DNA from 3 places in the Devosia ginsengisoli genome. Region 3 is predicted to be linked to each of the others. Evidence: predicted binding sites of a transcription regulator. Region 3 holds the regulator's gene; each other region holds the start of a gene.
The links. Region 3 encodes LexA, which represses DNA repair genes until DNA is damaged. Its sites were predicted from a motif close to TGTTCNNNNTGTGTTCNG; they were not measured.
Positions count from the first base shown of each region.

Region 1: a site for LexA is predicted at 8,746-8,763, ahead of FPZ08_RS21030 (DNA recombination protein RmuC). Genes of this name have one in related genera too.
Region 2: a site for LexA is predicted at 1,840-1,857, ahead of FPZ08_RS03050 (2'-5' RNA ligase family protein). Genes of this name have one in related genera too.

Region 1 covers NZ_CP042304.1:4,309,224-4,319,504, forward strand. Annotated here, with positions in the region: gene FPZ08_RS20985 (LOG family protein) at 1-664, opposite strand, end outside; gene FPZ08_RS20990 (DUF817 domain-containing protein) at 740-1,597, shown strand; gene FPZ08_RS22100 (hypothetical protein) at 1,876-2,043, opposite strand; gene FPZ08_RS20995 (glutathione S-transferase family protein) at 2,138-2,779, opposite strand; gene FPZ08_RS21000 (sugar O-acetyltransferase) at 2,904-3,434, shown strand; RNA gene ffs (signal recognition particle sRNA small type) at 3,787-3,882, shown strand; gene FPZ08_RS21010 (DNA polymerase III subunit gamma/tau) at 4,012-5,751, shown strand; gene FPZ08_RS21015 (YbaB/EbfC family nucleoid-associated protein) at 5,748-6,071, shown strand; gene recR (recombination mediator RecR) at 6,140-6,736, shown strand; gene FPZ08_RS21025 (hypothetical protein) at 6,737-7,237, opposite strand; gene FPZ08_RS21030 (DNA recombination protein RmuC) at 7,306-8,721, opposite strand; gene def (peptide deformylase) at 8,843-9,355, shown strand; gene fmt (methionyl-tRNA formyltransferase) at 9,473-10,281, shown strand, end outside.
Region 2 covers NZ_CP042304.1:613,166-623,446, reverse strand. Annotated here, with positions in the region: gene guaA (glutamine-hydrolyzing GMP synthase) at 1-313, shown strand, start outside; gene FPZ08_RS03065 (hypothetical protein) at 371-628, opposite strand; gene FPZ08_RS03060 (DUF899 domain-containing protein) at 752-1,444, opposite strand; gene FPZ08_RS21825 (hypothetical protein) at 1,541-1,741, shown strand; gene FPZ08_RS03050 (2'-5' RNA ligase family protein) at 1,870-2,520, shown strand; gene FPZ08_RS03045 (tetratricopeptide repeat protein) at 2,600-3,394, shown strand; gene der (ribosome biogenesis GTPase Der) at 3,435-4,886, shown strand; gene guaB (IMP dehydrogenase) at 5,086-6,588, opposite strand; gene FPZ08_RS03030 (MFS transporter) at 6,955-8,307, shown strand; gene FPZ08_RS03025 (MDR family MFS transporter) at 8,332-9,717, shown strand; gene FPZ08_RS03020 (RlmE family RNA methyltransferase) at 9,755-10,281, opposite strand, start outside.
Region 3 covers NZ_CP042304.1:1,264,685-1,274,965, forward strand. Annotated here, with positions in the region: gene FPZ08_RS06135 (ABC-F family ATP-binding cassette domain-containing protein) at 1-515, opposite strand, end outside; gene FPZ08_RS06140 (hypothetical protein) at 1,249-1,572, opposite strand; gene parE (DNA topoisomerase IV subunit B) at 1,769-3,793, shown strand; gene FPZ08_RS06150 (DEAD/DEAH box helicase) at 4,288-5,775, shown strand; gene FPZ08_RS06155 (GGDEF domain-containing protein) at 5,925-6,998, shown strand; gene lexA (transcriptional repressor LexA) at 7,088-7,801, shown strand; gene FPZ08_RS06165 (cold-shock protein) at 8,129-8,341, shown strand; gene FPZ08_RS06170 (putative immunity protein) at 8,570-9,109, opposite strand; gene FPZ08_RS06175 (putative immunity protein) at 9,109-9,591, opposite strand; gene FPZ08_RS06180 (GFA family protein) at 9,636-10,022, opposite strand; gene FPZ08_RS06185 (IlvD/Edd family dehydratase) at 10,135-10,281, opposite strand, start outside.

The DNA of each region.
Region 1 (10,281 bases), 1.4 Mb from region 3:
CCATGCGCCCGGTCTGGATCAGCGTCAGCGTCTCGAAGAATTCGTCCAGCGTGCCGAACCCGCCGGGAAACACCGCCACCGCCTTGGCACGCATCAGGAAGTGGATCTTGCGCGTGGCGAAATAGTGGAAGTTGAAGCTCAGCTCCGGCGTCACATAAAGGTTCGGCGCCTGCTCATGCGGCAAGACGATATTGAGCCCGATCGACGGCGCTCCCACATCGGCCGCTCCGCGATTGCCCGCCTCCATCACGCCCGGCCCGCCGCCGGTCACCACCACATAATCGGTGAAGCCCTGCGCCTTGGAGGTAAACGAGGCCAATTGCGCGAAGCGCCGCGCCTCGTCGTAATAGCGCGACGCCGCTTCGAGATTGCGCTTCTGCGTCTCGTTCTTGGCCGCCCAGGCCGGCTGCCCCGGTGCCGGAATGCGCGCCCCGCCAAACAGCACCACGGTTGAATTGATTCCCCGCTCGCGCAGCCGGAATTCGGGCTTGAGATATTCGAGCTGGAAGCGCACGCCCCGCGTATCTTCCGAGGTCATGAATTCGTCGTCGGCAAAGGCCAGCCGGAAGGCGGCCGATTGCGTCTGCGGCGTCTGCGGCGCACGCTTGGAGGCGGCGACGTCTTCGACCGAAGTGCGCAACGAAGTGGGACGACGTCTGGTCATGCGAAGCACCGCCATAATTCCGAAATCTTCGACAGGGCATAACCAGCCCGGGCGATCCGAGCAAGGGCACCGGGCTTGAACCAGTTCACGACTTTGGAAGCGCGGATCGATGCGGCGGCGCATGCCGTCCTCGCGCGCCTGCCGCGTGGACCACTGGCCGATGGCCTCGTTGAATTCGTGGTCTTCGGCCTCAAGCAGGCCTGGGCCTGCCTGTTCGGCGGCCTCATGCTGGGCATGATCCTCGTCACCCGCCTGTGGTGGCCCGATATCGGCCTCGCCCGCTACGACGCCTGGTTCCTCGCCGCCCTGCTCATCCAGGGTGCCATGCTGGCCCTCCGCCTCGAAACATTGAACGAGGCCAAGGTCATCCTCATCTTCCACCTTGTCGGCACCGGCATGGAATTGTTCAAGACAGCGGCCGGTTCATGGATCTACCCCGAGGATGCCCTGTTCCGCCTCGGCGGCGTGCCGCTCTTTTCCGGCTTCATGTATGCCTGTGTCGGCTCCTACATGGCCCGCATCCAGCGCATCTTCGACATTACCTTCACGCGCTATCCCCCGGTCTGGGCCACGGTGCTGCTGGCCCTGGCCATCTACGTGAACTTCTTCAGCCACCATTTCATCTTCGATTTCCGCTGGCTGCTCTTCGCCGTCCTCGCTGCCCTCTACCTGCCCAGCACCATGCATTACCGCGTCTTCCGCTTCCGCCACCGCATGCCCATGCTGCTGGCTTTCCTGCTGGTCGCGCTCTTCATCTGGATCGCCGAAAACATCGGCACCTGGTCCCGCGCCTGGATCTACCCCGACCAAACAGATGGCTGGACCCTGGTCAGCTGGAGCAAGCTGGGCTCCTGGTATCTGCTGATGCTGATCTCGGTCGTGCTGGTCACGCTGGTGCACCCTCCTAGAGGGTACGAACCCGAGCGGCAGTAATTGCTCGCGTGCAAAGGGAGCAAGATGCTCACCCTCCCCCTTGAGGGGAGGGTAGCGTCGCCTGGCCCGTAGGGCCATGGCAAAGCTAGGAGGGGGTATCGAGGGTTCATCTCGAAATCGTGGCGGGCTCGTCACCCCACCCTCAATCCCTCCCCATCAAGGGGAGGGAGGCGCCAGCTCGGAGGCCCGTGTTCATCGTCTCCCTCCCCCTTGTGGGGAGGGATCAAGGGTGGGGGTGGGCCACAGGCAAAGAGCCTATTCACGACACCAAATAAAGCTCAGTCCCGCGCCAGCACCATCACGCGCAACCGCTCCAGCCACCCGCCAATCGTGACGCCCAAGCTCGGCTTGTCCTCATAATTGCGCAGCATATATTCTGCCAGCCGATAGCCCTCCGCCACGATATGGCGCTCGTCCCGGCTCAGCCCCACGGATGGAACCCGCATTTCCGCCTCCCGCTTATGGTTGACGAAACCTTAACGCGGCAGGGCAGGCGGAGTCCGCAGTCCCATGAAACTATGGTTTACCGGGGCAGGGGCCTCAGCCTCCGGTGGCCACCGCCAGCTGCGCGGCAAACGCCCGCTGATAGGCCGGCCGCGCCTGCGCGCGGGCGCAATAGGCAGCAAGATTGGCAAACTCGTCCAGCAGGCCTGAGGGTTTCACCCGCAGCAGCACATGCACCATCATGATATCGGCCGCGCTGAAGGCGCCGTCCAGCCACTCGCTCTCGCCCAACCGCCGGGCCAGTTCGGCCAGCCGGACCCGGATGCGATCCAGGACCAGGGGCATGCGCTGTTCCCTCCAGCTTTCCTGGCCCTCGGCGAATTTGGCGGTTTGCAGCTCCAATATGGGCGGCTCCACCGTGCCCACGGCGGCGAACATCCAGGTAATGGCCCGCGCTCTGGCATCGGCGTCATCAGGCAGCAGGCCCGGATGGGTTTCCGCGATATGCAGCAGGATCGAGCCGGTCTCAAACAGCGCCAGATCGCCGTCTTCATAGGTGGGAATCTGTCCAAAGGGCTGCAGCGCCAGATGCGCCGGCTCTTTCATCTGCTGGAACGTGACGAGCCGCACATTATAGCTTTGCCCGACTTCCTCGAAGGCCCAGCGCACCCTCATGTCGCGCGACAGCCCGGCGCCGCGATCGGGCGAGCTGGCAAAGGCGGTAATTGTCGGCGTCATGGCAGTTCTCCGGGATCAGCGTTCCATGCCTATACGACGAATGCCGGCATATTCATTCGACACGCCACGGGAGGTTTTTTCGTTCCCGCACTATCATGCGTTCCGACTCACCCCGGAATGATCGATGACCAATCCTGCCCGTTCGGCCGAAGGCCGTGTCCGCTTCGAAAACGTCCAGCGCGCCGTCCGCCTCTCGGCCCGGCTCAGCGACATCGGCTTCGATGATCTCGATGGCCTCTGCGCCGCCTTCTCCGAACTCATCGGCAAGCCGGTCGGCGAGCGCTTCATGGTCATCCCGCCCTTTTCGACCGATTGCGGGCTCAACATCACCATCGGCCGCAATGTCTTCATCAACCAGGGCTGCCACTTCATGGATATGGGCGGCATCGCCATCGGCGACGACGTGATGATCGGCCCCAAGGTCAACCTCGTCTCCGCCGGACACCCGGTCTCGCCATCCGAGCGCCGCAACGGCATCGTCGCCAAACCCATCATCATCGGCAACAATGTCTGGATCGGCGCTGCGGCAACCATCCTTCCCGGCGTCACCATCGGCGACAACGCCGTCATCGCCGCCGGCGCCGTCGTCAGCCGCAGTGTTCCCGCCGATACTCTCGCGGCCGGCGTCCCGGCTCGCATACTGAAGCAGCTTTAAGTCTTGGCCGGAACAGACAGCTGAATTGGCACTCAGTTGGCTGCGTGCTATCGTCCGGCCATGCAGACTGTGTTCATGGAAATTGATGGCGAGACGGTCGTATTGATCCCTGACTCCATGATGGCGGAGCTTGGGTGCGCGGCTGGCGACAAGATCGATTTACGTGTCGAAGATCGGCGTATCTTTATCACGGCTATACATCCAGCAGCCACGGAGTCCCCTTCTCCCCTCGTGGGAGAAGGTGCCCGAAGGGCGGATGAGGGGGCTTGAGCCATCCATTGGCTCTGCGCTACTCGGCTCTTCGCCCCCTGAGGCCTTGCATCTGCCCCTTTTTCCCCTCATATACCGCTCCGGGAGGTTGGCGCGGACGTGTTCCTCGCCAACCGGGTCAGGTCCGGAAGGAAGCAGCCCCAACGAGACCTTCACGGGTCGTTGCCAGCCTCCTACTCAACTGTTCAAACTTGGCATTTGACGGCGCGGAACGGCCTCTGGCCTTTTGCGGAACCTATGGCATTGCCCTATGGTCGCAGCATGACCCAAGGCAGATTCCCGGCAATACGAGGCGATGGAGGGCAGAATGGCTGATGCACCGACTTCGCCCTATCTCGTCCTCGCCCGCAAATACCGGCCGCGCGACTTCACTACGCTTGTCGGCCAGGATGCCATGGTGCAGACGCTGGGCAATGCCTTCGCGCAGAACCGCATCCACCATGCCTTCATCCTCACCGGCGTGCGCGGCGTCGGCAAGACCACGACGGCCCGCATCCTCGCCCGTGCCTTCAACTATGAAGATGCCACCGGTCCCCATCCCACGCTCGATCTCAGCGTCGAGGGCGAGCATTGCCGCGCCATCATCGAGGGCCGCCATGTCGACGTCATCGAGATGGACGCCGCCAGCAATACCGGCATCAACGATATCCGGGAGATCATCGACTCGGTGAAATACGCGCCGTCTTCGGCGTCCTACAAGGTCTACGTCATCGACGAAGTCCACATGCTCTCGACGGCAGCCTTCAACGGCCTGCTCAAGACCCTCGAAGAGCCGCCCCCCTATGTAAAGTTCATCTTCGCCACTACCGAAATCCGCAAGGTGCCGGTGACGATCCTGAGCCGCTGCATGCGCTTCGATCTGCGCCGCATCACGCCCGAGATCATGACGGCCTATCTCGAATCGATCCTTGGGCAGGAGGGCATCTCCTTCGAGCCCGAAGCCCTGGCCATGATCGTCCGCGCCGGCGAAGGCTCGGCCCGCGACAATCTGAGCCTGCTCGATCAGGCCATTTCCCACGGCAATGGCACGGTCACCGCAGCCACGGTTAAGGCCATGCTGGGCTTGGGCGACCGCGCCCGCATCATCGACCTCTTCGAGGAATTGATGGGCGGCCGGATCGGCGAGGCCATCGAAACCATGCGCGCCCTCTACGACATGGGCGCCGATCCGCAGACCCTGGTCGCCGACCTCGCCGATTTCACCCATCTGGTCACCCGCATCAAGGTCGTCCCGGCTGCGGCCGACGATGTTTCGCTCACCCCCGACGAGCGCCATCGCGGCGCCGAGCTATCAGGCAAGCTGCCCATGCGCGCGCTCACCCGCGCCTGGCAGATCCTGTTCAAGGGCTATGACGAGGTCGCCCGCGCCAGCAATGGCCTGCAGGCCGCCGAAATGGCGCTGATCCGCCTGGCCTATGCCGCCGACCTGCCCAGCCCCGACGATCTCATCGCCCGGCTGACCAACCAGCCTGCGCCCGCCCCGAGCCTGCCGCCGAGTGCGCCGATCAATCGTGGCCCCTCCGGCGGCGGCGGTCCGTCGGCCCTGCGCGTCGAGGCCCCGCGTCCGCTGGCCACCGAAGCTGTCGCCGCCCAGCCCGCCGCGCCGCAGGCCCAGGCTGCCCTCGCCACCGTCGCCAGCTACAAGGAGCTGATTGCTCTGGCCGGCGCCAAGCGCGACGTGCTGGTCAAGCTGGCGCTCGAAAGCCAGATGCGCCCGCTCTCCTTCGAACAGGGCCGTATCGAAGTCGCCCTCGCCGATGGCGCCGATCCCGGCATGATCGCCACGCTCTCGGCGCGTCTCCAGCTCTGGACCGGCCAGCGCTGGCTGGTCAATGTGTCCAGCAAGCCGCCCGAGGGCCTCACCATCCGGCAGGAGGCCGTGCAGCGCCAGCAGGCCGCCCAGGCCGCCGCGCATGACGATCCGCTGGTCAAGGCCATACTCGACACATTTCCCGGGGCTAAACTGGTCAATGTGACGGTGCGCGACGACGCTACTGCCGTCGAGCCCGATCTGGCTCCGCCCCCACCTGAAGAGGACGACGAATGAAAGACATCATGGGTATGATGAAGGCCGCCGGCGAGATGAAGGGTAAGATGGAGGCCATGCAGGCCGAGCTTGCCGATCTCGTGGTCGAAGGCCGCTCCGGCGGCGGCATGGTCGTGGTCTCTCTTTCAGGCAAGGGCGACATGAAGGGCGTGAAGATCGATCCGACCCTGTTCAAGGAAGACGATGTCGAAGTGCTCGAGGACCTGATCATCGCTGCCCATGCCGATGCCAAGGCGAAATCGGAAGCCGAGATGCAGCGCAAGATGGCCGAGGTCACCGCCGGCCTTCCCATTCCGCCGGGCATGAAATTCCCGTTCTGATTTTCACGCGTCCGGCGCGTCGATGCTAACAGTCTGCTAACCAATTCGGGCAAGGTGTGAACGCGAAAATGGCTTCCGGCGGCCCCGAAATCGAACAGCTCATCCAGCTCCTGGCCCGCCTGCCGGGCCTCGGCCCGCGCTCGGCCCGCCGTGCCGTCCTGCAGCTGATCAAGAAGAAGGATCAGCTGATGATCCCGCTTTCGGCCGCTCTCGACCGGGCCGTAAGTGCCGTTAAAACCTGCGAAATTTGCGGCAATGTCGACACGGTCAGCCCCTGCACCATCTGTGCCGACCCGCGCCGCGCCGAAAGCGGCATGCTGATCGTGGTCGAAGATGTCGCCGACCTCTGGGCCCTCGAACGCGCTGGTGTCGGCGCCGTCCGCTACCACGTCCTGGGCGGTGTCCTCTCCCCCCTCGACGGCGTCGGCCCCGACGACATCTCCATCGATGACCTCTTGAAAAGAGCAAGTGAGTTCAAGGAGATAGTCCTGGCCATCAACGCCACCGTCGAAGGCCAGACCACCGCCCACTATATCACCGACCGCCTGGCCGGCTCGGGCACTAAAGTCACCCGCCTCGCCCACGGCGTCCCCGTCGGCGGCGAGCTCGACTATCTCGACGAAGGCACCCTCAGCCAGGCCCTCAAGGCCCGTACCGAAATCTAGTCAGTGCAGGTCAGGGTCGGTCCTGAACTCGTCCCCGCCATCCCAGATTTCGTCCTCCATGCTGTTGTCCTCTTCGTCGTCTTCGTCGAAGAAAGCCTCGTCCTCGTCGCTTTCAATGGCGTGCCTTGCGTCCTCGTCGTCAGGCGACAGGGCATCGAGCCGGTCGGCCGGGTCATTGTCGAAATTGGTGGCAAGCCCCGCATAGGCCTCCCCGTCATCGCCATTGGCGATGGTGGCGCTCAATTCGTCGATAGCCCGGTCCAACTCGTCCAGCATGGCAGCCGGGTCCTGGCCGCCCCAGTCGCCGCTTTCACGGATCGTCGCCTCGTCGCGCAACTCCTTGAGGCGGGCCAGTCTTTCGCTGGCCGAGCGGTCGTCGCCATAGAGCAGGTCTTCCACCTCGCTCTGCGTATAGGGCTGCGCAATGCCCGGCTGGTCGGCATTATCGAAATTTGTATCCTGCGGCACCATGGTGCCGTGATGGTCGTGATGCTGGGCCATATCAGTCTCCCTTGGCTCGATTGACCAAGGCAGAACGCGCGGCGCCCCAACCGGTTCGATAACAATGATCAGGAAAGGTCGCCCGGGTCCTCGTTCACCAGGCGCAGCTTGGGCATGTCGTCGTCGCCGTTGTCCCAGCCGGCCGGAAGCTGCTTGTTCGACTTGGCCCCCAGTTCGCGCAGCATCTCCACCTGCCGCACCACGCTGCCCTTGCCCGTGGCCAATTGCCCCCGGGCATCGGCAAAGCCCTGCTGGGCCCGTTCGAGATTGCTGCCGACCTTGTCCATGGTGACCAGGAACCCCACCACCTTGTCATAGAGCGCGCCGGCCCGCTCGGCGATCTGCTCGGCATTCTGGTGGCGTTTTTCGATGTCCCAAACATTGCGCACCGTGCGCAGAACGGTCATCAGCGTGGTCGGCGTCGCCAGCATCACCCCGCGGCTCATGCCGAATTCCACCAGGCTCGCATCCTGCTGGATGGCGGTGGCCAGCGCCGACTCGATGGGCACGAACATCATCACGAAGTCCATCTTGGACTGCGCGTGCCGCTGATAGCTCTTGTCGCCGAGCGTCTTGATGTGGCTGCGGATCGAAGCGATATGGGCCTGCAGATGCATCGACCGATCCTCGTCCTCGCTGCTCGTATAGGCAGCAAACGCCGTCAGCGAGACCTTGGAGTCGATGACCAGCCGGTCATTGTTGGGCATCAGAACTTCGACATCGGTCCGCACGCGGCTGCCGTCTTCACCCGTATGGCTCTGCTGGGTGATGAACTGTTCGCCCTCGCGCAGGCCCGAGCCTTCCAGGATCGTCGAGAGGATCATCTCTCCCCAGGCGCCCTGCATCTGCGAATTGCCCTTGAGCGCCCGCGTGAGATTGTTGGCTTCGGTGGTGATCTGCAGATTGCTCGCCGCCAGCGCCCTGATCTGCTCGGTCATCGATGCGCGGTCACTGATCATGCCGGTATGGAATTCGACGATCTTCTCGTTGAGCGGCTTGAGCAGCGTATCGACCTGCTCGCGGTTCTGCCGGGTAAAGGTCTCGCTCTGGGTCTTGAGCACATCCCCGGCAATCGCCTTGAATTCGTCGGTCATCTGCTGGCGGGCGTTGAGAAAGCGCGCCAGGTTGGCCTCCGACTGCGCCGACTGTTCGGCCAGCCGCGCCTTGAGGGCGGCGGCGTCGGCCAGCAGTTCGGCACTCTTTTCGCGCTCACGATCGAGCAGGTCCGCACCACGTTCGCGCTCGACACGCACCTGGTGATCCAGGTCCTGGATGCGGCGATCGCGTTCGCCGATCTGGGCCACCAGGCCCGCCTGCAACTGATCGGCCAGTTCCGCGCCGGCCTCGACGGTCCGCCGCGCGCTGGCGCGCATGATGGCGATGGTTACGCCAAGCAGCAGCAGGCCAGCCAGGGCGACACCCCCAATACTGACCTGTGCCAGCGTCACGGGGAAATCGCCAAGCACGAAGAGCACACTATCCATCCGCGCATCTTACCGCGATTCGCGTGTTCGCATAATGTTCTCTTTCGCTGACCACAAGAGTTGACCGCAGCGCGGCAAATACCATATCGAGAGGCAAACCCCTTCTGCCGGACCTTTTATCATGGCTGTACGCCCCATTCTCGTCATTCCCGATGCGCGCCTGCGCGCTGTTGCCGACCCGATCATCGAGGTCGATGACGAGATCAAGACGCTGGCCAAGGATATGCTGGACACCATGTATGACGCGCCCGGCATCGGGCTGGCCGCGCCGCAGATCGGGGTGATGAAGCGCATTGTGGTCATGGACCTGGCGCCGGAAGGCGAAGAGCCCGATCCGATGGTGCTGATCAACCCTGAAATCACCCATTTCGGCGAGCAGATGCAGGTGACCGAGGAAGGGTGCCTGTCCATTCCCGAGCTCTATTACGAGGTCGAGCGCCCCAACGAGGTCACGGTGAAATATACCGATCTCGACGGCAAGGAAGTGGTGCGCGAGGCCGAGGGCAAGCTGGCCGTCTGCATTCAGCACGAACTCGATCACCTCGATGGCGTGCTCTATATCGACTATCTCAGCCGGCTGAAGCGCGACCGCGTCATCAAGAAATTCGACAAGGCAGCCAAGCGGGCGGGCTAGTGCCACGCCCTCGTGGTTCGACAAGCTCACCATGAGGGCTGCTGTTAGGTCGCCGAGTTTCCAGTAGACCTCATCCTGAGCCTGTCGAAGGGCGAGGTCGTGCCCAGGAGTTTGCCAATGCGCGTCGTCTTCATGGGCACGCCGGAATTTTCCGTTCCTACCCTCACTGAAATCGTCTCTGCCGGCCACGAGGTCGTCGCGGTCTATACCCGCGCGCCTAAGCCGGCGGGCCGTGGCCAGGAGGAGCGCAAGTCGCCGGTGCATCTGGCGGCCGAGGGCTTCGGCATTCCGGTCTTCACGCCGAAATCGCTCAAGGGCGAGGCCGAGCAGATCATCTTTGCCAGCCACGGCGCGGAAGTGGGTGTGGTCGTGGCCTACGGCCTGCTGCTGCCCAAGCCCGTTCTCGACGCGCCCGAATTCGGTTGCCTCAACCTGCATGGCTCACTCCTGCCGCGTTGGCGCGGTGCAGCGCCGATCCAGCGTGCGGTGATGGCGGGCGACCGGGAGACCGGGGTTATGGTCATGCAGATGGATGAGGGGCTCGATACCGGCCCGGTGGCGCTGATCGACATGATCCCCATCGGCCCGGACATGACGGCCGGCGAATTGCATGACCAGATGATGCGTGTCGGCGCCGACCTGATGGGAAGGGCGCTGGCCGCTTTGGAGCGCGGGAGCCTCGATTTCAAGCCGCAGCCCGAAGAGGGCGCCATCTACGCGAAAAAGATCGAGAAAGCCGAGGCCCGCATCGACTGGTCGCGCCCGGCGGACGAGGTGCATAACCACATTCGCGGCCTGTCGCCGTTCCCGGGCGCCTGGTTCGAGCTGGAACTGGGCGGCAAGCCGGTCCGTATCAAGGCCCTGCGCTCGACCCTGGGGCAGGGCGCCGGTGCGCCCGGCACGCTGCTCGACAACCTGACCATTGC
Region 2 (10,281 bases), 650 kb from region 3:
TATCCTGCGGCAGGCCGACGCCATCTATCTCGATGAAATTCGCAAGTCGGGCCAGTATGACAAGATCTGGCAGGCCTTCGCCGTGCTGCTGCCGGTGCAGACGGTCGGCGTGATGGGCGACGGGCGGACCTATGAATTCGTCTGCGCGCTGCGCGCGGTGACCTCGGTCGATGGGATGACGGCCGACTTCTATCAGTTCGACATGAACTTCCTCGGCAAGACCGCCACCCGCATCATCAACGAAGTGCGCGGCATCAACCGGGTGGTCTATGACGTCACCAGCAAACCACCCGGCACCATCGAATGGGAATAATGGAAGAACGCACGCAGACCAAGCGGCGTCCCCGCTTATTGGCAGCAGTTCGAGGAGCTAGACACGGCGGTGGGCGCGCTTCTGTTCAACCGTTGCATACTCCACGAGACGATTGATCACCTTGTCGAGTTGAGCAGCGGTCTTTGGCCAGATCGGCTCGGCGTGATTTAGCTGAATGTAGCGACCCATTTCTTCTGGCGAGAAGTCGGCCAGATGAACGACCTCGCTGAGCGCAGCCCTGAATCGCCCTTCATCGAGCGCATGCGGCGTGTCCCACGTCGGAATTTTGCAGAAGCTGTCAAAGACCTCGTACATTTGGCATCCTTCTCCGTAGCACAAAGAACATATACTGAACGAAGATCGGATGAAAGAGATTCGGCTCAGCCACTCGCCGGTTATTCATCGGATGTAGGCCCGCAAGAGTCCGCCGCGCGATGGCTATTTGTAGCGGTCGTGGCGGCGGACCCAGTCCATGCCTTCGTCTTCGTTGCGGCCTTTCGGCATGAGGTCGAGCAGGGCGTAGGTGCCCATCATCACCTCCACGCCGCGGCCGAAGGTGGAGTAGGTGTGAAAGACATCGCCCGCCTCGTCCTTGATGAAGGCGCTCAGGCCGGGCCATTCCTCGCCGGTCTCGTCCCACTCGCCGAAGTTGTAGTCGATGTGGCCGCTGGCCACTTCTTCGGGGGTGAAGCTGACCCGGAAATCGTAATTGAACGGACTGCCGTTCGAGGACACCCAGCGGAATTGCCAGCCCATGCGGTGGCGATAGCGCTCGAGATCGGCAAGCGGGGCGCGCGACACGGCGATCATGGTCACGTCGTGATGGGCCAGATGCTGGTTCATGCCGTCGGTGTGATCGGCCATGAAGGAGCAACTGGGGCAGCCTTCCTTCCATCCCGGCGCGAACATGAAATGCTGCACCAGAAGTTGCGAGCGGCCCTCGAACAGATCGGCGAGCGTGCGCGGGCCTTCGGGCGTGTCGAACACGTATTCCTTGTCGATACGAACCCAGGGCAAGGCAAGGCGCTGTTGCGCGACCCTGTCGCGAAGATGGGTGACCTCCTTCTCCGCTTTCAGAAGGTCGCGGCGAGCGGCCAGCCACTCATCGTGTGAAACTACAGCATGTTGCATTATTGGTCTCCTTGGGTTTGGCGCGGCAAACGGGCTGACACGAGGGCCAGCCATGGTGGCAGATGAAAGATGGCCATCAGGAGATACATCAGGGCCATGTCGCTGATCGGCGACCAGGACATGGCGGCGGTGCAGATGGTCATGCCGGGGGTGCTGAGGGCAGCGATGCCGCTCATCAGGGCGAAGGTCGGGGCGGCGGCGAGCCGGAGCATGCCTGATATATCGAGCTTCCATGCGCGTAACGAAGCGCCGGTTCTCTTTGTTGCAAATGCCGCCATGTCCGTTCCTCCGCCGTGATGGGAGAACGCTATCCCGGTGGAGCGTCGGGACGGGAGTTACAAGTGTGGCGGGATTCAGCGATGGTGGTTGACCGCTGCCGTCGGCCGTTCTACAAAAAGAACAAACAGGGAACAATGAGCCATGTCATGGAGATGCAATTCGAGCTTTTCGGTGGGGCGCCTGTAGCGGAGGCGAAGGCGCTGGAGCATCGGTATTATTTCACACTGCTGCCGCCGCCGGCTTTGGCGCAGGAGATCGAGCGCGGGGCCGAGCGGCTGGGACGGCAGTTCGGCGTGCGCAATGTGGTGCGGGCCGAACGGCAGCATGTGTCGCTGCATATGGTGCAGCGCGGGCGGGAAATCGGCGGCGATTTGCTGGACGAAGCGCTGGAAGTGGGCGAAGCGGTGCGGCGGCCGGGCTTCGATGTCGTGTTCGACACGATGCAGACCTTTGCCGGTGCGCGGCCGAAGACGGGCGGGCGGGCGCAATATCCGACCGTGCTGAGCTGTTCGAACGGGGCGCGGGACCTGTTGGGGCTGTACGGCGATATCGGGCGGGAGATGCAGCGGCGCGGCTTGCGGGCGGGACGGCCGTCCAGCGTACCCCATCTGACCATCTGGTATGGGCCCGAACGGGTGCCGGAACGACAATTGCGGCGGCCCTATCGCTGGGCGGTGCGCTCGTTCTGGCTGGTGCATACGGTGCCGGGCATAAGACGGCCGGATTACCTGGCCGAGTGGACGCTGGGCCGCATGGGCGGTGGGCAGGATGCTGCTGACCTGTCGGGCGCGCCGTGAGGCGGCTCAGGGGCGCATTTGCTTTCCATGGGAGCCATGCTAAACGTGCGCGCAAATTAAAGACGACCTTAGGCAGGCCATGTCCCAGGACAATATCTTCCAGGAAATCGATGAGGAGTTGCGCAGCGACCGCATGCGGGCGCTATGGCGGCGGTTTGGCCCCTATGTGATCGGGGCTGCCGTGGCCGTGGTGGCGCTGGTGGCGGTCAATGAAGGCTGGTCCTGGTATCATGCCAACAATGCCGCCCAGTCGTCGGACGAGCTCTATGCCGCGTTCGACCTGATCGATGGCGGCGACCTGCCGGCCGCGCAGAGCCAGCTCGACACGCTGATTGCCGACGGTTCGGGCAGCTATCCGGTGCTGGCGCAGTTCCGCAAGGCGGGCGTGATGGCCCGCGAAGGCGCCACTGCCGATGCCGTGGCCGCCTATGACGAGCTGGCCAATACCCAATCCAATCCGCGCCTGCGCGAATTGGCGCTGGTGCTGGGCGCCACGCTGATGGTGGATGCCGGCAGCCTGGCCGATGTCGACTCGCGCGCCGGCAGCATTGCCGCCGAGGGCGGTCCGCTGCGCAATGCGGCCCGCGAAGCGCTGGGACTGGCGCAGTACAAGGCCGGCGACTTCGCCGCCGCGCAGACCAGTTTCGAGGCTGTGGTGAATGACCCGCTGACCCAGAGCAATACGCGCAACCGCATGGGCTATTACCTGGCGCAGTTGCTGTCGCAGGGCGCCATTGCCGAAGCGCCGGCGGCTGATGCCGAGGCCGCGGCCAGCGCCATAGACGAAATCGTCAGCGACGAGGCCCCTGCCGCCGAAACCCCGGCTGCAGATGCCCCTGCTGCCACCACCGAGGCCGAGCCGGTCGCTGAATAAGCGAGCGCTTTCGCCTGACGCCGGATCGGAACAAGCTCGCATGACCGTCACCGTTGCCATTGTCGGTCGTCCCAATGTCGGCAAATCCACGTTGTTCAACCGCCTCGTCGGCCGCAAGATCGCGCTGGTCGACGATACGCCGGGCGTAACGCGCGACCGGCGCGAGGCCGAGGGCCGCATTGCGGACCTGACCTTCCGCATTCTCGACACGGCCGGCTATGAGGACGTGACCGACGGGAGCCTGGAAGACCGGATGCGCCAGCAGACCGAGCTGGCGATCCGCGAAGCCGATGTCATCCTGTTCATGATCGATGCCCGCGCCGGCGTGGTGCCGCTGGACCAGCGCTTTGCGCAGGTGTTGCGCAAGGCCGGCAAGGACGTGCACCTGGTCGGCAACAAGGCGGAAAGCGGCGCGGCGGAAGCCGGGCTGGTGGAGGCGTTCAAGCTGGGTTTCGGCGAGGCGATCCCGCTTTCGGCCGAACACGGGCTGGGCCTGTCGGAACTCTATTCCATCGTGTCGGCGGCGATCGACCGCGTGGCGGCCGAACAGGGCGAAGAGGATATTGCCGACCTCGACGAACTGCCCGAGGTGGATGTCGATATCACCGAGGACATGCTCGAGGGCGAAGGCGACGAAGCCACGCTCCGCTGGAATCCCAAGCGCTATCTCAACGTGGCCATTGTCGGCCGGCCCAATGCCGGCAAATCGACGCTGATCAACCGCATGGTGGGCGAGGAGCGTGTGCTGGTCGGCCCCGAGGCAGGCATTACGCGCGACAGCATCCTGGTGCCGTGGGAATGGGAAGGCCGGGTGATCAACCTGGTCGATACCGCCGGCATCCGCCGTCGTGCGCGCGTCACCGAAAAGCTGGAAAAGCTGGCGGTGGGCGACAGCCTGCGGTCGATCCAGTATGCCGAAGTTGTGGTGCTGATGCTCGACGCGACCATTCCGTTCGAGAAGCAGGACCTGGCGCTGGCGGACCTCGTGGAACGCGAAGGCCGCGCGCTGGTCATCGCGGTCAACAAGTGGGATCTGATCGAGGACAAGAATGCGGCGCTGGCTTCGCTACGTGAAGCGTGCGAACGGCTGCTGCCGCAGTTGCGCGGCGTGCCGCTGGTGACGCTGTCGGGCCTGACGGGCAAGAATATCGACAAGCTGATGGACGCCATTTTCGCCATCGAGCGGACCTGGAACCTGCATGTATCGACGGCGCGGCTCAACCGGTGGCTGGCGGGCATGGTCGAGGGGCATCCGCCGCCGGCCGTTTCCGGGCGCCGGCTCAAGCTGCGCTACATGACGCAGGCCAAGACGCGGCCGCCGAGCTTCATCCTGTTCGCGTCGCGGCCCGAAGTGCTGCCGATGGCGTATCAGCGCTACCTGATCAACGGGCTGCGCGAGGCATTCGACATCAAGGGCACGCCGATCCGGCTGTGGGTGCGCGGGGGCAGCGAGAACCCGTATAACGACAAGAGCAAGCGGAAGATGGGGTGAGGAAAACCCGCGGTGGGAGCAGCGGGTTTTTGATTTCCCCGTGCGTTCCCGCACTCGGTGTCATCCCGGCCTTGAGCCGGGATCCATCTTGAGATGTTCTGAAGAAACACGATCCACCTTGCGGCGGCGGGCAAATCTCGGGATAGGCCCCGGCTCAAGGCCGGGGTGACATCGTGGGTGGGGCTGCTTCAGTTTGGACTTACCGCCCGCTGCGGTAGTTGGGGGCCTCACGAGTAATCGTTACATCGTGGACGTGGCTTTCGCTGAGGGCGGCGCCGGAGATTTTCACGAAGACGGAGTTTTCGCGGAAGTCCCTCAGGTTGTGGGCGCCGGTATAGCCCATCGAGGCGCGCAGCCCGCCGGCAAGCTGGTGCAGCACGGCGCCGGCGGCGCCCTTGTAGGGCACCTGGCCTTCGATGCCTTCGGGGACCAGTTTCATCTGGTCGCGTACATCCTGCTGGAAGTAGCGGTCGGCCGAGCCGGAGCCCATGGCGCCGACCGAACCCATGCCACGATAGGATTTGTAGGAGCGGCCCTGGTAGAGATAGACCTCGCCGGGGCTTTCATCGGTGCCGGCCAGCAGCGAGCCGACCATGACGCAGGAAGCACCGCCCGCCAATGCCTTAGCCATGTCGCCTGAGAATTTGATTCCGCCATCGGCGATGACGGGAACGCCGTGCTTGGCCCCCTCCTCCGCGCAGGCCATGACGGCGGCGAGCTGGGGCACGCCGACGCCGGCCACGATGCGGGTTGTGCAGATGGAGCCGGGGCCGATGCCGACCTTGACCGAGTCGGCGCCGGCATCGATCAATGCCCGGGTGGCTTCGGCCGTGGCGACATTGCCGGCGACGATGCGGGTGGAATTGCTCTCGCGCTTGACGCGTTCGACGGCCTCTGCGACGCGCACGGAGTGGCCATGGGCGGTGTCGATGACCAGCAGGTCGACGCCGGCATCGATGAGGGCCAGCGAGCGCTCGAAGCCCTGATCGCCGACCGTGGAGGCGGCAGCGACGCGCAGGCGCCCCTGGACATCCTTGACCGCGTTGGGATTAAGCTGGGCCTTTTCGATATCCTTGACGGTGATGAGCCCGGTGCAGCGGCCATCGGCATCGATGACCAGCAGTTTTTCGATGCGGTGCTTGTGCAGCAGCACCTTGGCTTCGTCCTTGGAGACGCCATCGCGCACGGTGACCAGGTTTTCGTGGGTCATCAGCTCGCGGATGGGCTGGGCCGGATGGGAGGCGAAGCGCACGTCGCGGTTGGTGAGGATGCCGACCAGCTTGCCGGTGGCGCGGCCGCCCTTGCCGCCATTCTCGACGACCGGAATGCCGGAAATGCGATTGGCCTGCATCAGGGCCAGCGCGTCGGCCAGGGTGGCATCGGGGCCGATGGTGATGGGGTTCACCACCATGCCCGACTCGAAGCTCTTGACCTGGCGGACCTGCTCGGCCTGCTCGGCGGCGGTGAGGTTCTTGTGGATGACGCCCATGCCGCCGGCCTGGGCCATGGCGATGGCCATGCCGCTTTCGGTGACGGTGTCCATGGCCGAACTGAGGATGGGAAGATTGAGCGCTATGTCCTTGGTGACATAGGTGGAAATGTCGGTTTCGGTGGGCAGGACATCGGAGCGCGCCGGCTGCAGCAGCACGTCGTCGAAGGTCAGGGCGTAATCGCCGGTTGCGGTAGTAATAATCTTCGCCAAGGCCAGACCTTTCCTGCCTTCTGATGCAATCAGAAATGTTGGAGTACGAGCCGGGGCGAAAAGGACTCGCAGGCTCAGGTTGGCGAGGGTCAATAGCACCGGGTTGACAGTTTGGAAAGGGCGGGAGTGACGCGCATGGCAGCGTTGCTGTCCGTGCCGGGGCGGCGCGCTGCGCCAGAGGGGCGGCCTGTTGGACTAAAGGCGTGTCGATAACGCATAAATCTACCATACAAGATCAGGTTTGGACCTTTTCAGCGGCGGTGGCGGCGTCCATACTGCCAGCGTCGCCTGTCGTCGCCTCGATTCCTCCCCGGACCCATCCCCGTGATCCGCGTCACACCCCTCATCCTGGCGGTCGCCCTGTTCATGGAACAGATGGATTCGACCGTCATCGCCACGTCGCTGCCGGCGATCGCGACCGATATCGGCACCGATCCGATCGCGCTCAAGCTGGCGCTGACGGCCTATTTCGTGGCTTTGGCCATCTTCATTCCGATCAGCGGGTGGATGGCCGATAGGTTCGGGGCCAAGAACATTTTCCGGCTGGCCATTTTCGTGTTCATGCTGGGCTCGCTGGCCTGCTCGTTCTCGTTCTCGCTCGAAACCTTCGTGATGTCGCGCTTCTTCCAGGGCATCGGCAGCTCGATGATGACGCCGGTGGGGCGCCTGCTGCTGGTGCGCTCGACGCCGCGAAACGAACTGGTCTCGGCCATGGCCTGGCTCACCGTTCCCGGGCTGCTGGGCCCGCTGACCGGTCCGCTGATCGGCGGGTTCCTGACGACCTATCTGAGCTGGCACTGGATTTTCTGGATCAACATCCCGATCGGCATTGCCGGCATCATCCTGGCCGGCATGTTCCTCAACGTGCCCGATCAGCGCAATCCGCGGCCGGTCGATACGGTCGGCTTCGTGCTGGCGGGCATGGCCTTTGCCGGCTGCGTGTTCGGCCTGTCGGTGGTGAGCCTGCCGGCGCTGCCGATCATCTATGGCTATATGACCATCGCGATCGGCGTCACGGCGGGCATTCTCTACCTGCTGCATGCGCGGCGCACCAAGTTTCCGCTGCTCGACCCTGCCTTGCTGCGGCATCGGCTGTTCCGCTCCTCGATTACCGGCGGTTCGTTCTTCCGCATCGGGGTGGGCGCAGTGCCGTTCCTGCTGCCGCTCATGCTGCAGCTCGGCTTCGGGCTCAATCCGTTCCAGTCCGGCGCCATTACCTTCGTCTCGGCCATCGGCGCGATCATGAGCAAGTTCATCGCCGAGCGGGTCTATGCCCGCTTCGGTTTTCCGCGCGTGCTGGGCTTCGCATCGCTGTTCGGCGGGCTGCTGATCGCCGCGCAGGGGCTGTTCAATATCGACACGCCGACGCCGGTCATCATGGCCATATTGCTGGCGGGCGGCATCTTGCGGTCGGTGTTCTTCACCGGCTCCAACGCCCTGGGCTATGCCGATGTGGACGACGAAGAGGCCAGCCAGGCCACGGCCATCGTGGCGGTGGCCCAGCAGCTCAGCGTGGCCTTCGGCGTGGCGGTGGCCGGCGCCATCCTCGAGATCAGCACGCGGACCCATGGCGGGGAACTGACGCTGTTCGATTTCCAGATCGCGTTTTTCGTGGTCGGCGGGCTCAGCGCCTTTGCGGGCTTCATCTATTTCCGGCTGCCAGCCGATGCCGGCAGCAATGTTTCGGGCCACCGGAACACCGCTATCGAGAAGGAGTGACCGGGAATTTCCCGGCAAGACGCCGTGTCACGCATCCTGCCCCTCATTCTGGCGACCGCGCTGTTCATGGAAAACATGGATGCGACGGTCATCGCCACATCGCTGGCGGCCATTGCCGAGGATATCGGCACCGATCCGATCTCGCTGAAGCTGGCGCTGACCGCCTATCTGGTGGCGCTCGCCATCTTCATTCCCGTTTCGAGCTGGATGGCCGACCGATTCGGGGCGCGCAACGTGTTCCGCGTCGCCATGATCGTGTTCATGGTCGGCTCGGTGGCCTGCGCGGTTTCCGGCTCGCTGCTGGCTTTCGTGGTCGCCCGCTTCCTCCAGGGCATGGGCGGGGCGATGATGACGCCGGTGGCGCGGCTGGTGCTGGTGCGGGCGACGCCGCGCCACCAATTGGTCAATGCCATGGCCTGGCTGACCATTCCGGGGCTGATCGGCCCGATCATGGGGCCGCCCTTCGGCGGCTTTCTCACCACCTTCCTGAGCTGGCACTGGATTTTCCTCATCAACGTGCCGATCGGCATTGTCGGCGTGCTGCTGGTGGGGCGGTATATGCCCGATACGCAGCGCAACGCGCCGCGGCGGATCGACATGGGCGGCTTCGTGCTGGCGGGCACCGCCTTTGCGCTCTTCGCCTTCGGCACGTCGGTGATCAGCCTGCCGGCGCTGCCGCCTGTCATCGGGGTCATCGCCACCGTGGTCGGCATCGGAATCGGCGCGATCTATGTGCGCCATGCCCTGCGCACGGACTATCCGCTGCTCGATGTGCGGCTGTTCCGCTTTCCCTATTTCCGCAGCGCCATCGTGGCCGGCTCGGCCTTCCGGCTGGGACAGGGGGCGACACCGTTCCTGTTTCCGCTGATGCTGCAACTGATCTTCGGCATGACGCCGTTCGAATCCGGCATGGTGACCTTTGCCGGGGCGGTGGGCGCCATCATCGCCAAGTTCTTCGCCGACTGGATCTTCAAGGAACTCGGCTTCAAGCTGTCGCTGATCATCTCGACCGCCATTTCGGCACTCGGCATCGTGGTGATGGGGCTCTATACGCCCGAAACGCCGGTGCCGCTGATCATCAGCATCCTGGTCTTCACCGGGTTCTGGAACTCCACCTTCTGGACCGGCTCAAGCGTATTCGTCTTCGCCGATATCGACGACAAGGATGCCGGCCAGGCCAATGTGATCAGTCAGGTGAGTTCGCAACTGACAATGGCCATGGGCATCGCCGTGGGCGGGGGCGTGCTGGAGGCGACGCAGGTCTTCCGCGGCGACGGCACATTGCTGCTGTCGGACTTCCACGCCGCATTCTTCGTGGTCGGCGCGATCTGCGCGATTTCCACTGTCATGTTCATGCGGCTGCCGAAGAATGCCGGGCACGAGCTGACGAAGGCGCCGCATCCCCATTGAAGGCCGGCACTTTCATCTCCCAGGGGGATGAAGTGCCTTAGCGGTCGTATTCGCCTTCGCCTGGCACAGTGTCGTTACTGCCCTTGAAGCCCTTGGCAATGAGGTAGGCCTCGGCCGAATCCTGCCGGCTGGATGGCGGCTTGGCGTGCATGGTGGTCTTGAAATGGCGCTTGAGCATATGCAGCAGTTCATGCTCGGTGCCGCCCTGAAACACCTTGGCGACGAAGGTACCGTTGGGCGCCAGCACGTCGAGCGCGAAAGCCGCGGCGATCTCGATGAGCTGGACGATGCGCAGGTGATCGGTGGGACGATGGCCGGTGGTGGGCCAGGCCATGTCGCTCATGACAAGGTCGGCTTTCTTGCCGCCCATGGCCTCGATGAGCATGGCGGGCGCATCGTCGTCGGTGAAATCCTTCTGCAGCAGGATGACGCCGGGAATCGGGTCCATTTCGAGATAGTCGATGCCTACGATCAGCGGATTGGCCGGCGTGGAGCCGGTAGCCTTGGCTGCCACCTGCGACCAGCCGCCGGGGGCGGCGCCCAGATCGACCACGCGCATGCCCT
Region 3 (10,281 bases):
TTGCGGGCTGCCTGGTTGATCCAGTTTTCAAGCTGGAACAGCTTGCCGAGATCGAGATGGTTGGTGGGCTCGTCCAGCAGCAGAGCATCGGGCTGCAGCACCCAGCAGCGGGCGATAAGGGCGATACGCTGCCAGCCGCCACTGAGTTCGGTCAGCTTGCGGTTGCGCATGGCATCGGGCGTTTCGAACTCGTCGAGCACTACGTCGACGCGCCAACTGTCGGTGTCGCGATCAACAGGCGGCAGGGCCTCGAGCACGGCGTCGTAAAGGGTGAGGCCCATGCTGGCGGCAGGCATGTCCTGCTCGACATAGCCAACGGTGAGGCCGCGCGAGCGCACGATATCGCCTGTGGTCAGTTCCCCCTGCCCGGCCATGGCACGCAGCAGCGTGGTCTTGCCGCGGCCATTGCCGGCAACGAGGCCGACCCGGTCGCCATCGCCGATGACGAAATTGAGGTTGGAAAAGAGGGTTTCAGAGGCCACGAGGCCGGCATTGCGGAGGCTGATGGAGCCCATTGTCTTGTCTCACTGGTGCGGCGCGAGGAAGCGCCAAAATCCTGTCAGGCGGTCAAGAACCGCCACGAAGGGCAAACCAGAATGGAAAGACAGAGGGGAACGTCCGTACCAGTACCGGTCAGCCCTGTAGCTGGTGCCACAGGGCGTGGACAGGGCCACGGGAGCGGTGCTCGAACTGCAAAGTCATGGCGCCCTCCCTCGGTTGGCGTGGTGATGGCGAATGAATAGCTGCGCGGATGACGGAAATCAACTCGGGGCAAACACACCGCTTGCCCGACCTCGTGGTTCGACAAGCTCACCATAAGGTCTCAACGGCGTTCGATCAAAGCAGGTAGAACATGGCCGCGACCAGCGCGAGAACCCCGGAACGCGGGGCGGTGAGCTTGGCCAGCCGGTACGCAATACCTGAAAACCCGGCTTGCGGCCAAACACCTGAGGCAACCGAACCAGCAGAGACCTGGTACGCAGAACGAGGATCCCGGTCGGTTCGCATACGGCAACTCCAGACAAAAACCGTATGGGATGGTTCTAGCAGCGCGCCTTTAAGAAAGTGCTTTCAAGAAGCAAACGGAACGTAAATCCGGCGCCCGATCTTGGGACGGGTTTGTATGGATCTGGGGCAAGGCCCTACCCGAGGCCTCACCCTGAGCGTGTCGATGGGCGAGGTCGGGCGAGTGGAGGCCCATGTGCCACGACCTCGTGGTTCGACGGGCTCACCATGAGGTCTACTGGCCTACCCCGCCGGGCGTAGCTGGGTGCGGTCTTCGATGCGGCCGGTGCAATAGTTGAAGTCGAGCAGATAGACCCAGTCGCCGCGCGTGGCCCGCACTTCGACATGTTTGTCTGTCATGACATTGAGATAGACGTTGGTATAGCCGCGATCGGCGACGGCCCGGCGGACCTCATAGCCGCTCATGCAGGTAATGCGCTCGGGGAAGAAGTCGGATTCCTCGTCGCCGAAGAAGATGCCGAAGCCGGCGGACTGGGCCTGGACAGGCAAGGTGACGCTGGTGCCGAGCAGCAGCGCCGCCAGGGCGATGGCGATGGACTTGGTCATGACGGCCTCCGTGTCATTGATGCAATCTGCCAGCGTGCCGGACCGGGCTTGAACCCAGCCGGAACCGGCCGTTCATCTGGCGTTCAGCTTTGTGGACAAAGCCCATGGCGGCAAGTGGTTCCGGCATGGCGCGGCACGCGGCTGGGATATGCTAAAAGGCGGAATTGCCTGATTCGGGCACGAATATGGAATGTGCATGTCGCAAGCAGAAGACCTTTTCGGCGGCGGGGACGAACCCGATCGCCGCAATATCCAGCCTGAACCGGCCAAGCCGGCAGCCAAGGCCGGCGCCGCTGCGCCGGGCTCGTATTCGGCTGCCGATATCGAGGTGCTGGAAGGGCTGGAGCCGGTGCGCCGCCGCCCCGGCATGTATATCGGCGGCACCGACGCCAATGCGCTGCACCACCTGTTTGCCGAAGTCATCGACAATTCCATGGACGAGGCCATTGCCGGCCACGCCACCCGCATCGAAGTGCATCTGGGCGAGGACGGGTTCATCACCGTTTCCGACAATGGGCGCGGCATCCCGGTCGAGAACCACCCGAAATATCCCGGTCGCTCGACGCTGGAAATCGTCCATACCGTGCTCCATGCCGGCGGCAAGTTCGACTCCAAGGCCTATGAGACCTCCGGTGGCCTGCATGGCGTCGGCGTCTCGGTGGTCAATGCGCTCTCGGACAGCCTCGTGGTCGAAGTGGCGCGCGAGCAGCAATTGTACCGGCTGGCCTTTTCGCGCGGCAAGCCGCTGGGCGAGATCGAAACCCTGGGCCGGGTGCAGAACCGGCGCGGCGTGACCACCCGCTTCCATCCCGATCCGCAGATCTTCGGCGACCACGCGCACTTTTCTGCCGCCCGCCTGTTCCGCATGACGCGGGCCAAGGCGTATCTTTTCGCGGGCGTCGAGCTGCGCTGGAGCTGCGACGAGTCCCTGGTGACCGAGGACGCGCCGGCCAAGGCGGTGTTCCACTATCCCAATGGTCTCAAGGACTTCATGACGGCGCGTATCGAGGGCGAGACGCGCATTGTCGACGAGCTGTTCGCCGGTGTTCACGGCAAGGCGGGCAGCCACGGAGCGGTGGAATGGGCCGTCGCCTGGACGCTCGGCGATGGTGGCGTGCAATCCTATTGCAACACCGTGCCGACACCCGATGGCGGCACGCATGAAGCGGGCCTGCGCACCGCCCTGCTCCGCGGCCTCAAGAATTATGCCGAGCTGACCAAGAACAAGGGCGCAGCCATCCTCACCGCCGATGATGTCTTCGCCCATTGCAGCGCCATGCTCTCCGTCTTCGTGCGCGAGCCCGAATTCGTCGGCCAGACCAAGGACAAGCTGGCCTCGGGTGAAGCCACGCGCATTGTCGATACCGCCCTGCGCGATGCGTTCGACCACTGGCTGGCTGCCTCGCCCAACCAGGCCGGCAAACTGCTGGACTGGGCCATCGAGCGCGCCGAGGAACGGCTGCGCCGCCGCAAGGAAAAGGAAATCGACCGCGCCAGCGCCACGCGCAAGCTGCGTCTGCCCGGCAAGCTGGCCGACTGCACGCAGACAGCGGCGCAAGGCGCGGAGCTGTTCATCGTGGAAGGCGACTCGGCCGGTGGCTCGGCCAAGCAGGCGCGCAACCGCGCCAACCAGGCGGTGCTGCCGCTGCGCGGCAAGATCCTCAACGTCGCCGGGGCTAGCCGGGAGAAGATGCATGCCAGCCAGCTCATCTCCGACCTCATCCAGGCTTTGGGCTGCGGCACGCGGGACCGCTATCGCGAAGAAGACCTGCGTTACGACAAGATCATCGTGATGACCGATGCCGATGTCGACGGCGCCCATATCGCTTCGCTGCTGATCACCTTCTTCTTCCAGGAAATGCCCAAGCTGATCGATGCGGGGCACCTTTATCTGGCCCTGCCACCGCTCTATCGCATCAGCCAGGGCGGCAAGACGCTCTATGCCCGCGACGACGCCCACAAGAATGAATTGATGGAAACCGAATTCACCGGCAAGGGCAAGGTGGACATGACCCGCTTCAAGGGCCTGGGCGAAATGCCCTTCGCGCATCTGCGCGAAACCACCATGTCGCCCAAATCACGGACCCTGCTTCAGGTGAAGGTGCGGGACGATCTGGACGCGACGCGGATCAGCGTCGACCGGCTGATGGGGACGAAACCCGAGGCGCGGTTCGACTTCATCCAGGAGAATGCCGCGTTTGTGACGGATCTGGATGTTTAGCCACAGCATCCGTGCCTTTGGGTGAACCCGCTCGGACAGGTCGGAATACATTCGCAGATCGTCACCCTCGGGCTTGACCCGAGGGCTCTATACTTACGGACGTTCAGCAAGTGCAACACCGTCGGGTCAAGCCCGAGGGTGACGATCGCGTTTTGCGCGTCACGAACAAGAGGCCACTCCTCCCCTGAGAGTGAAGTGGCCCCAATTAAGACTAACGCCCGCAAAACCGTTGACAGGCAAGGCCTTTGCGCTATGGTCCGCGCCGCTGGAGCATTTCCGGCTGGACGGTTTGTCATCACGGCATCACCCGCCTCTGCCAAAAAACTGCCTCAGGGCCACTCCGTATCTGCACTTGCTGCAATCCCGTTCGGTGGCCATCCAGTCGTGAACGCGTCGCATAATTTTCCAGTTCACGGCTGAAGACCCCGGCGCACCGTTCGAATGTCTCGGACTGGACCTGGCCCCGGGCCACATATCTGAGTGGAATTACCTGATTGACTGATGATTTTTCCGGGCTGGGCCTGTCCACCAAAGTAACCGACGCGGTCACTGCTGCCGGCTACACCAAGCCGACCGAAATCCAGGCGCAGGCCATCCCCCATGTCCTGCAGAAAAAGGACGTCATCGGCATCGCCCAGACGGGCACCGGCAAGACGGCATCCTTCGTGCTGCCCATGCTGCACCTGCTGGAAAATGGCCGCGCCCGCGCCCGCATGCCCCGCACGCTCATTCTCGAACCGACGCGCGAGCTCGCGGCGCAGGTTTCCGAGAATTTCGAGAAATATGGCAAGAACCATCGCGTTTCGATGGCGCTGATCATCGGCGGCGTGAGCTTTGAGGACCAGAACAAGAAGCTCGATCGCGGCGTCGATGTGCTGATCGCCACGCCCGGTCGCTTGCTCGACCAGTTCGATCGCGGCAAGATCCTGCTGACCGGCGTTGAAATCCTCGTCATCGACGAAGCCGACCGCATGCTCGACATGGGCTTCATCGACGATATCGAAAAGATTGTGTCGCGCCTGCCGCCGCGCCGGCAGACCATGCTGTTTTCGGCGACGATGGACAGCCAGATCGAGAAGCTGACCAAGAAATTCCTCAAGGACCCCGTGCATGTGCAGGTGTCCCGCGCCGCTTCCACGGCCGACACGATCGACCAGAAGCTGGTCAAGGTCGGCTCCAAGCCCGAGGAAAAGCGGGCCGCTCTGCGCGATCGTATCCGCGCGGCCGAGGGCCTGACCAACGCCATCATCTTCTGCAATCGCAAGCGCGACGTAGCGACCCTCGCCCGTTCGCTGGAGCGCCACGGCTTTTCGGCCGGCGCGCTGCATGGCGACATGGACCAGAAGAGCCGCATGGAAACGCTCGATGCGTTCAAGAACAACCGGTTGACGCTGCTGGTCGCCAGCGACGTGGCGGCACGCGGGCTCGATATTCCCGCGGTGAGCCACGTGTTCAACTTCGACGTGCCCGTGCATGCCGAAGACTATGTGCACCGCATCGGCCGCACCGGCCGGGCCGGTCGTTCGGGCGTCGCCTATACGCTGGTGGCGCCGGCCGATGGCAAGCATCTCGACGCCATCCTCAAGCTGATCCAGAAGCCGATCGACTATCTCGAAACCGGTGGCAAGACGGCGCAAGCCGCCGCTCCGGCCGAAGATGGTGCAGAGCGCCCTGCCCGGCCGGCCCGTTCGCGCCGCGGCGGCCCGCGCACCCGCGCCGAAGCCGAGGCCACTGCCGAAACGGCAGCACCCGCGCCCCGGACCCGCCCCGCCGCCAAGGCTGCGCCGGTCGAGACGGAAGAGACCACGCCCGAACCGGCGGCAAAGCCGGAACGCAACGCCCAGCGCCCCGCGCGTGGTCGCGGCCGGCAGCGCCCGGAAGCCGAACAGCCCGATTCGGATACGGGCGCCGGCAACTCGCCCTTTGGCAATGACGGTCCGATTCCGGCATTTTTGCTGCGACCAACCCGCGCCGCCAGCTAATTTGATCTTATTTCATTGTGCAAGCAGCCGTTTTATTGCGGCGGCATAGTTGTCTTCATTAATACTGGCGCGATATTCATTATTGATGACTCGGCCGCAGGGGATTCAGGACGCGGCCAGGTCCGGCGCAACCATGCGCGAGGGAAGCTGTGTCGGAACAGGAATTCAAACGCGCGCTCGGTTACGCGAACTCGGCATTTGACCTGCTCAAGCGCAGCAGCATACCGCCCTATCCGCAATTTTATGAGCTGCTCTATACTTACGCGACGGGCGTCAACCCGACGCTGAACAACCGGATCAACGCCATTTTCCGCAATGGCGATTCCCCGTCGGCCAATCTTGCCGAAGCGCTCTACAACGAATTCCTCAAATCCGACGTCAATGACCGCATGTCCAACGTCTCGGAGCGCATGCATGCGCGCATCGAGGCGGTTCATGAGGCCATCGACACTGCCATGACCACGGCGAACGCCTATTCCGGCTCGCTGCAATCGGCCAGCGGGGATCTGGAACGCGATATTTCGCCCGAGGCGATGAAGACGCTGGCCGAGCGGCTGCTGTCCGAAACGCGGCGCATGCAGGACACCAACCGCGCCCTCGAGCAGAAGCTGGAAGCCTCGCGCGACGACATCGCCTCGCTGCAGCGCGACCTCGACGACGTCAGGCGCGAATCCCTGCTTGATCCGCTGACCAAGATCGCCAATCGCAAGAGCTTCGACGAAGGCATGGAAGCGGCCATCGCCGAGGCAAGGGAAAACGGCACGCCGCTCTGCTTGATGATCGTCGATATCGATCATTTCAAGAATTTCAATGATACCTATGGCCACCAGACCGGCGACCAGGTGTTGCGGCTGGTGGCGATGACGCTCAAGTCCAACATCAAGGGCAAGGACCTGGCAGCCCGCTATGGCGGGGAGGAATTCGTCGCCATCCTGCCCTCGACCGATATCGAGGGCGCAGTGATCGTAGCGGAGAATATTCGCCGCGCCATCCAGGCCAAGGAACTGCTGAAGCGCTCGACCAATGAAAAGCTAGGCCGCATCACCGCCTCCTTCGGCGTGGCCGCCTATCAGCCCGGCGATACGGTCAGCATGCTTATCGAGCGCGCCGACCGGTGCCTCTATGCGGCCAAGCATGCCGGCCGCAATCGCGTGGTCAGCGAAAGCGAACTGGAAGCCCTGCAGGTACAATTGCCGCAAATCCAGGGCATATCGGCGGCCTGATCTGCACTATTGCAGCGAGTATTGCAGAACATAACTGGAACACGTATAGTCGTTCTGCCTATGTTCCGATTCTCTCCCCGAGGGGCCCCATGCTGACGCGCAAACAACACGAGCTGCTGATGTTCATCCACGAACGGATGAAGGAAAGCGGCATTCCGCCTTCGTTCGATGAGATGAAGGATGCGCTCGACCTGGCATCCAAATCGGGCATTCATCGCCTGATCACGGCGCTCGAGGAACGCGGCTTCATCCGCCGCCTGCCCAATCGGGCGCGCGCGCTGGAAGTGGTCAAGCTCCCGGATTCGATGAACCCCTCCCTTGGCGGCCGCAAGGTGCGCTTCGAGCCTTCGGTCATCGAGGGCAATCTGGGCAAGGTGGCCTCGCCCCCGTCGCGCATTTCGGCGACCGAGGATTATGTGCGGCCGATCTCCATCCCGGTCATGGGCCGCATCGCGGCGGGTACGCCGATCGAGGCGATCCAGACCCATTCCCACACCATCATGGTGCCGCCCGAAATGCTGGGCGCGGGCGAGCATTTTGCGCTCGAAGTGCGTGGTGACTCGATGATCGATGCCGGTATTTTCGATGGCGACACCGTGCTCATCAAGAAGCAGGACGCCGCCAGCACCGGCGAGATTATCGTTGCTCTCGTGGATGATGAGGAAGCTACCCTCAAGCGCTTGCGCCGCAAGGGAAATACGGTGGCGCTGGAAGCCGCCAACCCGGCCTATGAAACCCGCATCTTTCCCCCTGACCGCGTCAAGGTCCAGGGGCGTCTCGTCGGTCTGCTGCGCAAATACTGATTGCAGGGGAGAAGCCGGTCGGCGGGCGCACCGCCCACTGGCGGCGGGGCCTGAAACGGCCGGATCGCCTGGCGTTTTGCCGGCAAGTATTCGGTGGGCCGCAATGGGGTCAGGACGGGCAAAGCGCAGTGTTCGCAAACTCTTAGTAGCGAACATCTTGCGGAATGGCCGTTTCCGTGCCACATAGGGGTATACGTTTTCAGCCTAAGTCGGCTGCCTGACGCCGGCCTGTCCGGTCCGTGGCTTCCTTCTCTACCATGCGAACGTTATGTCCCCTTGGCATGTTGCCATCGGATAACCGCTCGTTAAGAGCAAAAGGAAACTATCATGGCCCTCATCACTGGCACCGTGAAATTCTTCAACACCACCAAGGGCTTCGGCTTCATTTCGCCTGAAAATGGCGGCAAGGATGCCTTCGTCCACATCTCCGCCGTTCAGCGTTCGGGCCTGCAGGGCCTGTATGAGAACGACAAGGTGACCTACGAGCTCGAGACCGGCCGCGACGGCAAGGAATCGGCGACCAACCTGACCCTGCTCTAGGCTTCAGGCACAGATGACGAGCGCGCTTCGGCGCCGCTCGCACAAGGACCACCGCGATTTTCGCGGTGGTTTTTTTTGCTCGGGATTTGGCCGGAGTTTGCCGGCACCGTAAGGAACCGGTGATCATGCGGTTCGGGCCGCTCGGAGAAAACAGGGGTTCCCGCTTTCGCGGGAATGACCCGACTGGAGCGGGGCGCTGATTGGTCCCGTGCCGAGTACCGACCGGCCCTAGGGCGTGGTGCGAAGCGCCGTGTCGAGTGCGCGCAGCAACTGGCCGACACGACCACCGCCCGGCGGTGCCGGAGGAAACCGGCGAAGCACGCTCAGGACATCAGGGGGCATTTGTTGCGTGGCGCGCTGGATATGGGCGTCGCCGACAGCAGGGTCATCGCCGGCCCCAAGCTCGACGGCTCTTGCTGCATGGGCCGTTGCGCCAAGAATGTGTTTGACCTGGGTGGCATTGGGTAACGGATGCAGATAGGCCGCCGCGGAAGCCGCCATAGCGGCCCGTGCCGCCTGGCTTGCCGCAGCATTTTCCGTCTCCTGCGCCGCCTTGAGCGCAGCCCAGGAGGCATCGCGCAGGGCTTTCACCCGCTTGCCACCGCGCGCAAAGCGCAGCGCCGCATCCACTGCGTCGCGCGGGCGGATATCCGACGGTGCGGCCTGCTCGAAAATGGCGAGCACGGCGCCGGCGTTTTCGGCCGCATAGGCGGCCACCGCACGAAGCGCGTCCATCTCCAGAATGATCTCACCCTCCGGGAACGTCATCAGCAGTCGAACACAAACCAGCAGGCGTGATTGCGCAGCCGCTGGTCGTCCAGCACCAGATCGCGGATTTCGTCCGGCAACTGTTCGCGCTGCCATCGACATTCCCGGCGGCCGGCTACTTCGCGCCCGGTCTCGCTGGTCGCCGCCTGCACTGCCCTTATCGCATAGGCTGCCGCACCCAGCTCATGGGCCGGCACATGGGCGACAGCCACGGCCTGGGCGGTGGCATAAGCGGCAAATTTCGCCGCGCCGGAGACATCGCGGGCCGCAGAGCGGGCGGCGGCGGCCTTGAGGGCCTGGCGCATGGTAATCTCGCCGCGCGTCCAGGCATGATTTTGGGCAATGGCGTGTTTCAGGCGATCATCGCCCCGCAAGGCCGCCTCGAAGATTGGGAAGACATGCTCGGCGCAGGTGGCGGCCCATACGGCAAGTAGCCGGTGGTCGCGGTCGCTCAGCGTGCCGCCGCGACGAACAGTGATCAATCTGGGATCGCGGGGCTCGGTGAAAATCATGCGCCTGAGTGCTTCTAATCCAGATACTTGCCCGAACCGGCACCATCCTTGTGCCGCAAACGGGCCGCGGAAACCACGGCTTCGGGCAGCAGGCGCGCATTGATGCCGCGCGTGGTGCGGCTAGCGGAACGCGGCGCCCAATGGGTAACGCAGCCGCAATTGCTGCAGCGGTGAAAATCCACATGCTTGCCATTCCAGGCATAGCGGTCGGTGACGCCGGGCTCGGGCAGGCTGCTGAGTTCGGCCGCATCATAATAGACCCAGAGCACACCATAGCGGCGACACAGGCTGCAATTGCATTCGACCACCACACTGGGCGCATGCGGCAGGACGATGTTCACCGCACCGCAATGGCAGCTTGCAATGGGGCCGGTTTGCGCGTCGTGCGTTGGCTCTGTCATGGCGTGGTCCCCGAATATCTGCTGTGTCTATAGCATAGAGGCCGATCCGGTTACGGCGGCCCAAAGCAAAGGGCCCGCACCAATGGTACGGGCCCTTCTCGATTATTGGCGATCAGTGATTGTCGCGCGGAATGCCGTTGGTCTGGGCAATGCGCTGGTATTTTTCGGCCGGCTCGAGAATGGCGCCGTCGCCCAACTGGCCGACAATGCCGCGCTGGATTTCCTGCCAGGGCGTCTGGTGCCGGGGGAATTTGTAGCC